Regions from separate parts of the Paenibacillus sp. FSL H8-0282 genome, predicted to be linked through region 4. Evidence: riboswitches for the same ligand, from Rfam matches in the RefSeq annotation. Region 4 holds a riboswitch; each other region holds the start of a gene.

Region 1 (3,179 bases), 2.9 Mb from region 4:
ACAGTCATAGGCTGTATAAATGCAACATCCGCGTAGATCACCGGTGGCTTAACGCAACGGGAGCCGTAGGATTGAACCCAGCCATTACTAGTAAACAAGTATCCGTCCAGCTTTTCTCCGAAAAACTCCACCATATCTGTACGCTCGAACTCACCGTGGACCAGAACATCCAGACCTAGCTTTTCTTGGAAGGTAATTGCATCCGCGATCTGCTCACGAACAAATCCATCATAACGCTCCTGATTCCAGACCCCTTTACGCCATTTCAATCTCGCCTGACGCACTTCTACTGTCTGCGGGAAGCTACCAATTGTAGTGGTTGGCAGAAGTGGAAGCTGCCATTTCTCTTGCTGCACCTTTAAGCGTTCAGCAAAAGGCAAACTGCGTTGGTCCGGCAAAGCTGCAAGTGCAAGCACTTGCTCCGCCACATCCTTACGGCCACGCTCAGGTAGTGCGCGGAATGCTGCAATAGCTTCACGACTAGCGGCCAGCGCTGCTTTAGAAGCTTCTCCTTTATCTGCGAGGGCTGCTCCGAGCAGACTAAGCTCTGCAAGCTTCTCATCGGCAAAAGCTAACGCATTCTTAACTGTCGCCTTCAGCTTCACCTCACCTTGAACGGTGACTGGGACATGCAGCAGACTGCAAGAAGGCTGAAGAATAAGACGATCAAGCGGCACATGAACACTGAGCTTTTCTACCAGTTGCAGCTTAGCGTCTAAATCGGAACGCCAGATGTTCCGTCCATCAATAATTCCGGCACCCAGCCATTTGTCCTTCGGCCAACCAAGACGTTCGATAGAAGCCAGATTCGCTCCACCATCGTGCACAAAGTCAAGACCCAAGCCTTGAACAGGCAACTCTAGCAGTGCCTCCAACGGTTCAGCAGCTTCAAAATACGTCTGTAAAATAATATTCAAGCCCGGCACGGAGCCGGCAATTTCTGTGTATATCGAGTTAAGCAGTGTTAATTCTTCTTTACTTATGCCTGTAACAATCGCTGGCTCATCGATTTGTACCCAGCTTACCCCTTCTTGCTTCAGTTCCTGTAGCAGTTGAACATAGACTGGAACAAAACGTGCAGCAATCTTGGCGATATCTGCCGCTGCGTAACCTTTGGACAGCTTAAGGAAGGTATACAGACCTAAAAGTACCGGTTTACCTTCAATCCCTGCCTGCAATTTAGCAAAACGATAAGCCGCTAGAGGTTTATTTTCAGTCAGGCGTGGTGTTTGTGTGCCGATCTCTGGAACGATATAGTGATAGTTCGTATTGAACCATTTGGTCATCTCACAGGCAGTAGCCTCAGTATTACCACGGGCCATTGCAAAATAAAGATCAAGCCCGATGTCGCCGCCATCATACGTGTACCGTGGAGGTACAATTCCAAACATAACAGCCGTATCCAACACATGGTCATAAAAAGTAAAATCATTCACCGGAATAAGCTCAATTCCTGCCTCTTGCTGGGTCTTCAAATGCTGCAGCTGAATTGCTGCCATTTCGGAGCGGAATTGCTCTTCATTTATTTTCCCCTGCCAGTAGGCTTCCAGTGTCTTTTTCCACTCGCGGTTCTTTCCGATTCTCGGATATCCAAGATTACTTACTTTTACTTTATTCGTCATCTCGATACACTCCCTCTTCCATCTCTTATTTCAAACTCCAAAGCTACTTGCTTTCCTATAAAAAAGAGCGCCCTTCCCTAAAAAAGTCAAAGGGAAAGACGCCCATGATATACCCATGGTTAACGTCTAACACCTCCCTATCTTCCGTAGGTGAAGCAGTGCTGTTGAAACAGGCAGGTCTCCTGGCTAGCGGCGTCAACATCTTGAGCAGTCTTCCCAGCAGAAGTAAATTGCCAGTGACCTCTGTTGCTCGAGATTCTTCCGTTACAGTGGCGGGACCGCATCGGCTTCGAACCGAATTTCCCTATTAAGCCTACCGAATTACTATTTTCCGGTCAGCACCTGTCTCCGATATCATTCATCATTTGAGTGTCTTAATCTGATGTCATCATACGTGAAAGCCCCAGCAATCTGCAATAGATTACTGGGGCTTCTGTTATATCGATTCCTTATAACGGACTTAGAAAAATACGAAATATACTACAGCAGCAAGAATTATACGGTATATAGCAAACGGTAAGAGCTTGATACGATTGATCAGTTTTAAGAAGAATCGCATCGATAACAGCGCAAATAGGAAGGCACTAATAAAGCCTGCGATAAAAAACGGCAATGCATCCATGGTGAAATATTGCCAGTTTTTCATCAGTGACAACAGACTGGCACCTGCCATGATGGGTACTGCCATAATAAACGTAAAATCAGCAGCGGCACGATGGCTCATCCCGAGGAGTACGCCACCAGAAATCGTCGAGCCCGAGCGTGAAAATCCAGGCCATAACGAAAAACACTGTACAAGACCTACACCAAGTGCCTGTTTGTATGTAATCTGATCTACACTCTCAGTTCTGACCTTCTTCGGCCCAAACAGATCGGCAATAATCATTAATACAGCCCCTATCACTAGACCAATTAACACCGTTGAGGTAGAGAATAAATGCTCATCAATATAATCATTAAACAGAACACCTAACACACCTGCAGGCACTAACCCTACCAGAACCTGAGTCAGCTTGAGGTGCCCGCTCTGCTCCAACTGCGGTAGCTCCTCTGTTACAGGATCCAACTGCTTACGGCTGAAACGCTTTAAGCCTAACAAATCAATGAACCGATTTCTAAAAATCACAACAACCGCTAATATTGAACCCAGTTGAATAACTACTTTGAAGGTATTTGCCGTATATTGTCCAAATAACTCCTGTGATTTCAGCCACATATCATCAACAATAATCATATGACCCGTGGAGGATACTGGAGCAAATTCGGTTAAACCTTCAACAAGCCCCAAAATAATGGCTTTAATAATCGTTAATAGCTCCATGTGTTTCCCTCCTTTTTAATAGTCATTTCTATTATCAGTCCTCTACCCGCTTAGCCCTCAGTGTTCATTCTCCGGCTGCGTTTGCGGAAGTACAGAAACCCAAGGATAACTAATCCGCCAGCAATTAGTACATAGACTACATTGGAGTACACATCCATGTACATGGCAATGTCTTCCCAGGATTCGCCCAATGCCGCGCCAATAAGCACAAGCAGCAAATTCCATCCCAATGTGCC
Region 2 (3,179 bases), 520 kb from region 4:
TAGCTTTCATACATTCCGCCATACCGATGAAGCCAAGAGACAGACTGCCATGCTTCAGCAGATCGCCTACAGTGTCATCAGGTGCAAGATGTTCGCCGCCTTCCCAGACGCCTTCTCGCATCATGAAATCGGAAGCTTTAGCTTTTTGTGCGGTTTGGATGTGGAAGCGATGAAGAAGTCCTTCCAGCGCAATATCCATGTAATGATTTAGATCTTCATAGAAGCCAGCTTCGTCTGCGACGGTACGTCTGCCTGTTACTGTGCCGTGTGCCAGACCTAGCCGAACCAGATTCAGTGTATTAAAGGAAAGGTTGCCCTTCCCAGAGCAATGATTACGCCCAAAACGGTCACCGAGCACTCGGGTTCGGCAGCCCATTGTAGCGAACTCCGTATCAGGATCACTTGGATCATAATACTGCAAGTTGAGCGGAGCGTCCAGATTAGCGAAGTTTGGATATAGTCTGCGCGCAGAACATTCAGCCGCTTTTAGGAACAGTTCATAGTTAGGATCGCCTTGCTGTTGATTGATTCCTTGCTTGCATTTGAAGATTTGAATCGGGAACACTGGTGTTTCTCCGCTGCCAAGTCCGTTCATAGTTGCGGTTAGCAGAGAACTGATCACAAGCTGACCTTCTGGTGAAGTACAAGTACCGTAGTTGATGCTGGTAAACGGTATTTGTCCACCGGATCGGCTGGACATGGTATTCAGATTATGTACCATACTTTCAGCCGCTTGCAGAGTTTCGATTTCGGTTTCCTTTAGTGCAAAACGGAACGCTCTTGGATATAACTCCGCCAGATCGGTCCGGCTCATCGTAATCTCGCCCAAAGATTCATCAGCTTGTCCTTCTTCAAAATAATTCAGACCCTTGCGGAACAGCTTGGCGAAGGATTTGGTTACATAAGGTGCCAGATCATAGTCGAGTTTATTGGCGGATACACCACCATATTGAGCATTTTGCTGGGATTGGAAAATAATCGCTACCAAAGACATAGCTGTCATTATTGAGTTCGGAGGACGAACGCTGCCGTTGCCGGTATTGAAACCTTCACGGAGAAGTTTATCAAACGGGATAAAAATACAGTTCGTCGTTCCAATCGCATATTGATCCAGATCATGCACATAGACGACATTGTCATCAATAGCCTGCACTAGCTGTGGCGGCATCGTAAAATTGCGGGCGTACCATTTTGAATATTCACTGCCGAACTTGCTCATTTTACCGGAGAAACTCTCTCCATTCAAATTGGCATTCTCGCGCAATAGGTCCATATCCCGACTGTCGATAATATCCCGGCCTAAATCAATGAGCTCTTCTAAAAGAACTTCCCGTGCATTTTCTACTCCATTAAATTGTCTCTCCAACAACGTCATTGTACAGCTCTCCTCTCAGTATAAAAGAAAAACATCTATCATCAAATCCATATATCCATAAGAAGTTGGACTGCTATAAGCAGTCGTATATTTGTTCAGATTACATAAAAAAAGCATCCCCTACCCGAGGATGGCAGAAAATGCCCGATGCGTTATGTAAATATCCACACGGATATTTGCAGAGGTCTCTACGTAGATGACCGCATGCGGACACCATCCCTGTTCCTCGCAGGCATCAATAGTTGGTGTCGTCGAAACAGGTAGGTCTCCTGGCTTCCGTGGGATCTCTCGGCGCCTTCCCAAGGGTGTTCCTAACCCTCAGTGGCATTTGCCGGGAGATGTGGATTCTCAAGCTTCCCAGAAGCTTAAGAAGGCCATCCGGTTACAGTGGCGGGACCGCAGCGGATTCTCACCGCGCTTCCCTATTAAGCTCTAAATCCGGTTAAGGATCAAAGCGCCTGTCTCCACTATATTTTGTTGTCGTTAGATAAAAATAACCCAAGATGTTGTGTTTGTAAACAGTTTTTTAGAAAACCCGCGCGGGGAGCGGGTTCTTTAAAAGTACTCCACAAATGATCCACAGGCTGTCCATAAGTAATCCACAATTGATCCACAGGGAGATGCGAAATGATTCATAAATTGTCCGAAAAGATGCCACAAAGAGTCCATAAATATAGTGCAGATGACCCTAGAATTTGCTCATGAGAAAATACTCTTAGCCCAAGTCATATTTTGGAGTAATCAGAAGAAATAGAAGAGATAAGGGAGGATAATCTTGCTTAGTTTGTGACAGAGCGGTGGAATTGTTACAATGGAAGGAGACAGCTACTATAAAATTTCGAGGAGGTATTCTCATGCCTATTGCTGAAGTTACAGTTATTCCAATTGGAACAGGCAGCACCAGTCTTAGCAGCTATGTTGCGGATATGCAGCGGGTGCTGAAGACAGTAGAAGGGATTACTTATGAACTTACGTCCATGGGGACGATCATCGAAGGGCCTCTGCAACGCATTTTTGCCGCGGTAGAAGCTTTGCATGAGTCTCCTTTTGACGCAGGTGCAGAACGTGTCTCTACCTCACTTAAAATAGACGACCGCCGCGATAAACCCTCTACTAGCCGTGGAAAGTTAGAGTCTGTGGAGCGTAAGCTACAGGTGGATTAGCAGTTTAGAAGGGCGGAAAACAGGGAGAGATAGGCTTGCGTTTCTGGCTGGAAGTTGTATAATATTTTTTGTTTGACAGAAAAACAGCGTTAAGCTGGTGTAGCTCAGGGGTAGAGCAACGCACTCGTAATGCGTAGGCCGGGGGTTCAATTCCCTTCACCAGCATATCTAAGAATGGCGCAATGGCGCGGTTTTCCGGGATTCCGGGACCGTGCCATTTTTCGTTAAATCCCCCTGACTTCTTCCATTCTTCTACCCTTTATCCGAGTAAAGTGGGTGTCTCGTCAATTTTCTCCACTTCTTTTCGGGTTCCTAGAATAGAATCTCAGATACATCGGGGCACTGCTTCCTGCAAGTTGGGGAGAACATGTGAATAAGTACCCAGGGTGATATTTATTGATGAATGGCCTAATCTTTCCTGAAGTCGAATATGATGGACAGCCAATGCCGTTCCCTGTTCTTCTGGAGAAACGTATCAAGGAAGATAAGACATGGCGCGAAATCGCTAATGAAAACGGTATGACTAGTGGTCACTGTCGAGCAGACGGAAGGTGTGGCGCAAGCTGACAGCAATCAGAATGAAGAATGGTGGAGGAGGAGCATCATAAGCTGCTTTTCTCTTGCGGGGGCAGATCGGTTAG
Region 3 (3,179 bases), 170 kb from region 4:
CAAATAATAAGTCAGATACTCGAAGAATTTAAGCTTCTCGCCCTGTTCAATCACACCCGTGTCTTTATCGAAACCTAATAAACCAAATTCGCCGACGATGACAGGGATGCCTTTAGGTACAAATGTATTGTAAACGTTATCAAAAGTTTGAGTGATATCATTTTTTGTATCTTTTTCAAATGTGGTGTAGCCGGCAATGTTCACACTAAACGGCCAGAAGCCATAGAAGTGAACGGTCGCAATAATATTTGGATCGTTCAGAGCCGTAATCGTCTTATAGAGATGATCCATTCTTGTTTGCGTAGGTGAAGACTCTAATGAAGGTAATACAAGTGGGCGGAGGTCGTTTTTCCCACCGGATTTCCGCACGATTTGATAGAAAGAGTTATTAAGTTCAGTAAGCATTTGCTCCATTTTTGCTTCGTCTGTGCTTCCACCATCGGTGAACCGAGGTTCATTTATGCTCTCGAACATCAGCTTATCGGATTTGTCCTTGAAGCGATCGGCAATTTGAGTCCAAGCTGCATTATAACGTGCCAGCGTTTCATCGTGTTTTTCTTCCATATGGCTTACCCATAGCCAGGAATCATGGTGGACATTAATCATGACATAAAGCTTGGCGTCCAGTGCCCAGCCGACAACTTCTTCCACACGGTCGAGGTAGGCCTTTTCTAGGGTATAGTCTGGTGCCGCACCCATGTGAGTATCCCAGGTCACAGGAATCCGAATGCTTTTATAGCCTTGAGCGGCGATCTTTTTAATAAGATCTTGGGTCACACGTGGATTGCCCCAGGAGGTTTCATCCTCACCTGTAGCATCTAAAGTATTGCCAAGGTTCCATCCGGGCTGCATTTCGTCTACATAGGATTGGATCTTACTCTTTGGCGCTGCCTTAGCTTGTTGCTCGTCCTTAGTTGCAGCTGCGGCCATGGATGAGAACAGAGAGAGCAGAAGAGCGGTGACAAGTGTCAATGATAAGAAGGATTTCTGGATTCGCGTAGTCATTGAATTCTCCTTTGTGAGATAAATTTAGGATGCTTGGACCTGGCTTTGACGCTGTACTTGGTGGTTAAATGAACGCAAACACCTCCAGTTTTATTTTGTAAACGCTTTCTGAATATACCCTAACATAGAATACACTTAGCGAGTACCTTACTAATTTGTGGTAAATTCATATAAGAATTAGTGATTTAAATTAATTTGCCCCACAGTTGGATAAAGAAATTATTTGAATAACCCTACTCGTAGAAATTGGTTATTCAATAGGATTATCTCTAGCTGCCCGTTATACAAAAAAGAAATATAACATGACAAAAGCATATATATTAGTTATGATGAAGCATGAAAATTTAAAATTAGAAATAGGTGCCAACTATGAATGTTGCGGAAGTACAATCATAGATTGGTTAAATGGAAAGCGGGTGTGAATCCCGCGCGGTCCCGCCGCTGTGAAAGAGGAGTCCTTGCAAAATGCCACTGGGAAACTGGGAAGGCAGCAAGGGTGATGATACTTGAGCCAGAATATCTGCCTTTTTCTGTTACACCATCAAACTCTACGATCGATAGAGAGGTGCTTGAATAGTGTTTGCCAGCTATTATCGTGGTTCACTATCTTAACCTCTTGACGTTTATGTTGAGTGGTTTTTTTGTGGTTATGAGAAAGTTTATTCTGTTTTTTATCATAGGTATGAAGGGAAGGGTTATGGAAAAATGAAGAAAAATAAGTTTTTAGCGTGGTTACTTATTGTAGCTGTATTTATTACGACATTCTCTACAAGTGTAATCCCGGCTCAAGCAGATGGAGCAAGCTCTACCCTTAAAGGGTATGTATCTGTATCCGTAGAGAAATTCACCTTAGGCCAAGGGTATATTAAGGAACCTATTAAAGTTCCGATTTATGAAGGCGATAATGGCGCATCTTTAATAACACGTGCGCTAGGTGATGGCAATTATAGATATTTAGGAAATATAGATAGTGGTTTTTATTTATCAGAAGTTAAAGATAGTGGCAGAAGTGAAGTCAATATTCCACAATATATTTTAGATATGATTTCAGCCGATGGGAATACAGTCGGCACTAAAGCAGACCCAGATTGGTTAAGTCAGTTTGACTACACCTCCATGTCGGGTTGGATGTATGCAGTAAATAATGTGTTTCCTCCGTTTGGGATGACCGATTATAAGCCTCAAGACGGTGACATCATTCGAACTCAGTTCACCACTTATGGCTATGGTTCTGATCTTGGCGGCTGGGGGGAAATCCCAGTTCAACTTGCCAATAAGGATGCTTTAACTGCGGAAATCGCCGAGATTAACAGTGCCCCTAATAAAGAAACTATTTTGGACAGACCAGTAGTGCAATCGGCAGTTTATGAAGCCTATTCCGTGCTCGAAAACATGGCAAGCTCTCAAATAAGTGTAGATCATGCGCTTGTCGGTCTTAATAATGCATTAGACATAGAACCCCCTGTTATTACAGTAAGTGGCATACAAGATAAACAGGAAGTATCCAATAAAGAAATAAGCTTCAAAGTAGCTGTCACAGACAATGTATATAGTGACATTACTCCAGAAGTGAAGCTGAATGGAGTTACTTTATCACCTGCAAATGGGGAGTACAAAGCTACTCTGAATTCAGGCAGTAATGCAATTACTGTAACGGCTCTTGACGGAGCTGGAAACAAAACAAATGTAACTTATCAGGTTACTTACAAACTGGAAACTACAGTTGCCGTCAAACAACAGTTAGATAAAAACCTTGCTTATATTTTAAATACTGTAAAGAATCCAACGTTTGGAACAGGCAGCGGAGAATGGTCGATCCTTTCTCTGGCACGGGCGAACTATACAGTACCTAACGGTTATTACGATCTTTATTACAACAATGTAGCTACGAAAATAGCATCAACCATTAAAGAGGATGGAAAACTCGACGCCAATAAAAGCACAGAGAATTCCAGAGCAATATTAGGACTTACCTCTATCGGAAAAGATATCACAAATGTTGCGGGATATGATCTGAGAAAAGCACTCGCTGATTATCAATATATCCAAAAGCAAGGCAATAATGGTCCGATTTTTGCTCTGATCGCGTTAGATAGCCATAACTATGAGATCCCTGTAGTTGATGGAGTTACAGAACAGACCACAAGAGAAAAACTAGTTCAGTATATTTTAGA
Region 4 (3,179 bases):
ACCACAGAATCTACAACCTGTGTATTTTCTCCTGCATAATAGACAAGCACACGATCGGATTCCTGTAGTTCGAACGCATCCATACCCACACTTGGATATATCCACTCCCCGCCGCGTGATACCACGAAGCTCCACCATCCGTCGTAAGTACCTTGCGAAACTCCATGGATACCTGATACAAAGTTGCCATAAGACGATTTGGTGATATCTACTTTAAAATCATCGGTAGACCCTAGTTGTTGCAACGCTTCAAGGGCATTGGAGGCTTTTAAAGTCCCCTCACTAATCAACCCTTCCGGGCCTTCAACGGTAAGCGAAGCTGTTACATTCTTAGAAATCACCTTTAGAGCTTTTGTATATTTAGCAATCGTTGGGGCTTTACCTTCACGGTAGCCAGTTACAGTCAGTGTATAGTCACCTGCGGGCATATTTCCTGAGAATACGGCCTCACCTTTAGCATTCGTCGTTACCTTGTGAGCTCCAATTTGGACCTGAACACCCGCAGCTTTTGCAGTTACAGGAGAGGAAGTATTCGTAGCAGCGTCCCATTTCCACGTCTTACTAGTTACAGTGACGGTAAAAGAATCGCCCTCTTTAAGATTTGCTTTGGAAAGCGTAACGGAATCCACAAGCTTAGTGTCGTCTCCGGCATAATAAACCAGTACCTGATCTGAATCTTTAAGTACAAAATCACTCATGCCTACATCGGGATTAATCCATTTTCCGTCACGCGATACAACATACATCCATCCGTCATAACCACCAAAGCTTCCAGCAACAATATTTCCGATGCCAGTCACATAACTGCCCGAAGGATTCGTGATCGGCAAGTTCGTTTGAAGCGCCAGCTTCTCTAACGCTCCAAGTGCGTTGCCAGCATAGGCGTACCCTTGTGCCAACGTGGCCTGTGGTCCCTCAATCGTTACTGGAGCGTAGATGAGTGAGCTCTGAATGGAGGATTTGGAAAAATCGTATAGCTTACTGTTGCTTCCTTTATACAGCAAATTATAGGCAACCAGCGCCTGAAGCCCTTGCTCTGTCGCCAGAATATTACTGCTTCCACCACGGCTATGGGTGAAGCTACCATCAGCTAGACGATAGCTAAGCAGGTTCTCCATTAGATCCACTTTGTTTTTGGTGTATTCTAATCCACTAGGATCAACTCCGAAGGATGTGAGTCCAAGGATTGCTTGTGCGCTACTTTCAGCACTGTCACCGTAACCCCCATGGCTATCTTGAGCTGCGGATAACCAGGCTACGGCTTGTAGCCCTGCTAAGTAGGCTTCGGGATTATTTTTATGTGCCGCCAGAGCCGTCAAGGTTATCGCTGTCATATCAGGCTCACTTGCGCCTGAGGTTAGTGCAAAGCCCCCATCCGGATTCTGTTTGGAGAGAATCTCCGTAAGGAGTTTATCCGCCGTCCATTTCGCGTCACTTGGGATATTATATTTACCAGAATCCAGCGCAAGTAAAGCATATACCGGATTATTAAGCGTCTGTTCACTGAGCTTGCTATTATTATAAATTTTCTCAATCAGATTATAGCCAGGAGTCGTTCCGTTACCAGCAAAGCTAGTAGGATCTGCACCAATCGCTCTCACTGCGAGCACGATTCGAGCATAATCGGTTACATTGGTGAAATCGCCAGCTGCATCCTTTACTTTTTTCTCAAGCTCTGAAAGGTAACTAGCCGGCAGCTTGTACCCTGCTTGCGCTAATCCAATGGCTTGCCAATCCGATTGCACGCCACCTTTCAAGAGATATTCTGCAGCCGCATAAGTCGCATCCGCAACATTAATCCGCTCCGCAGCAGTTGCCTCCAGACCGGCGCCAGCGCTCGCTTCTGCAAATATTTGTCCTGCTGGAGCAAGAGATGTTCCTAGAATTGAAATGACCATGAATAAGGCCAGCCCAAGTGCTACAAACTTGGAAGACATGATTTTCTTCATTGTTTAACCTCTTTCTGTATAAGAATGGGTACTGCCGGGAATAAGACGCATAACATAAAGACCGCCCCTTTGGAGGGCGGTCAGGGAAGATTACAAATCGAGGCTGCGGCGCTTGCTTCCTGCCAACAGTCCATCTGTATATGTTCCACATTCTTACCCCACGAAGAATAGAAACGCTCACGAAAAAGGCAGGTCTCCTGGCTAATGCTTCATCGCTGTTCTTCACCTTCCCACCCTACCTTCGGGGCAGTGGTTTATAGAAGAAACGCTCCGCACATACAGTGGCGGGACCGCGCCGGACTCTTGCACCGGACTTCCCTTTTAAGCAGACGACTAGATTGATAGAGTCTGCACCTTTTCCAGTATGTAGTATCTTATTTTGACATCCATAATCATATCTATTAATACATAGCATGTCTATAGAAAAGCTAAGTATGGGCAGCAAAAAAAATGAACAGCAATACCTCCCGGTAGGTATTGCTGTTCAGAAAGCTTGTTATTCTGCTGTTCCTTCCGGACTTGCAGTCGGGGAGGGTTCAGCACTTGAATCAGAAGCTGGTGGAATATTAGGGTCGGGATCTACGATCAGTGTAAATCTTCCGGCTTTGATCATACTTTTCTCTAGAATTGTCACTCCAGGCTCCAATGTAACCTCAACCTGATAGGAAGGTTGTTCACCTTCAGTCACAGCTGTTGCGGAAGGCAACCCAGTGCTGTCCTCAGTATCAGAGGAAGGCGTAGGAGACGGAGATGCATCAGCTACAGCATTAGTAGCATCTGCACCTTCTGCTGTTCCTCCAGTAGTGCTAGCGGTATCTGACTCGTCAGCGGTGTTTCCCTCATCCGTCCCATCCGTTAACGGCACTGGACAAGTGCCATTCGTGGCAGCGACCTTAAAGCTTTTATCTATCTCTGTAGACGAAGACATTAAACTAATCTCAGTCGGTTGAAACTGCACACAGTCATCTGCACTTGCGAAGGTGAACACCAATATGCTGCTCCCCTTATCTCCTTCGACGCTCTGATCCTTCAAGTATACTGAAGCTGGAGGCAGCATATTGCCTGCACTCTGAACAGGGGTCGGCTCAGGGCTTGTCCCCGGCACAGCCGTCTTCGTATCATCCGGACGCAGCATACTGAATACGATAATTGCAATAATCACCAGAATACCCGTAATGGAGCCGGAGATTAAGAGTCGAAATCGGCTGCGGCTGATCCAGCGCGCCAGCG

Evidence for each region. A riboswitch is a leader RNA that binds a small molecule or an ion and turns the genes downstream of it on or off. The one in region 4 is predicted to bind cobalamin.
Region 1: it holds a riboswitch for cobalamin, as region 4 does, so the genes downstream of both, metE (5-methyltetrahydropteroyltriglutamate--homocysteine S-methyltransferase) here and NST94_RS04580 (DUF4430 domain-containing protein) in region 4, are expected to answer to the same signal.
Region 2: it holds a riboswitch for cobalamin, as region 4 does, so the genes downstream of both, NST94_RS02370 (anaerobic ribonucleoside triphosphate reductase) here and NST94_RS04580 (DUF4430 domain-containing protein) in region 4, are expected to answer to the same signal.
Region 3: it holds a riboswitch for cobalamin, as region 4 does, so the genes downstream of both, NST94_RS03900 (S-layer homology domain-containing protein) here and NST94_RS04580 (DUF4430 domain-containing protein) in region 4, are expected to answer to the same signal.

Annotation. Positions count from the first base shown of each region.
Region 1 is NZ_CP150146.1:4,926,862-4,930,040, forward strand. Features, by position in the region: gene metE (5-methyltetrahydropteroyltriglutamate--homocysteine S-methyltransferase) at 1-1,622, opposite strand, end outside; cobalamin riboswitch at 1,777-1,983, opposite strand; gene NST94_RS21395 (undecaprenyl-diphosphate phosphatase) at 2,083-2,943, opposite strand; gene NST94_RS21400 (DedA family protein) at 2,994-3,179, opposite strand, start outside.
Region 2 is NZ_CP150146.1:544,845-548,023, forward strand. Features, by position in the region: gene NST94_RS02370 (anaerobic ribonucleoside triphosphate reductase) at 1-1,375, opposite strand, end outside; cobalamin riboswitch at 1,617-1,852, opposite strand; gene NST94_RS02375 (MTH1187 family thiamine-binding protein) at 2,230-2,538, shown strand; tRNA gene NST94_RS02380 (tRNA-Thr) at 2,632-2,703, shown strand; gene NST94_RS02385 (hypothetical protein) at 2,938-3,105, shown strand.
Region 3 is NZ_CP150146.1:898,837-902,015, forward strand. Features, by position in the region: gene NST94_RS03895 (cellulase family glycosylhydrolase) at 1-1,005, opposite strand, end outside; cobalamin riboswitch at 1,347-1,548, shown strand; gene NST94_RS03900 (S-layer homology domain-containing protein) at 1,711-3,179, shown strand, end outside.
Region 4 is NZ_CP150146.1:1,069,569-1,072,747, reverse strand. Features, by position in the region: gene NST94_RS04580 (DUF4430 domain-containing protein) at 1-1,949, opposite strand, end outside; cobalamin riboswitch at 2,119-2,322, opposite strand; gene NST94_RS04575 (glycosyltransferase) at 2,446-3,179, opposite strand, start outside.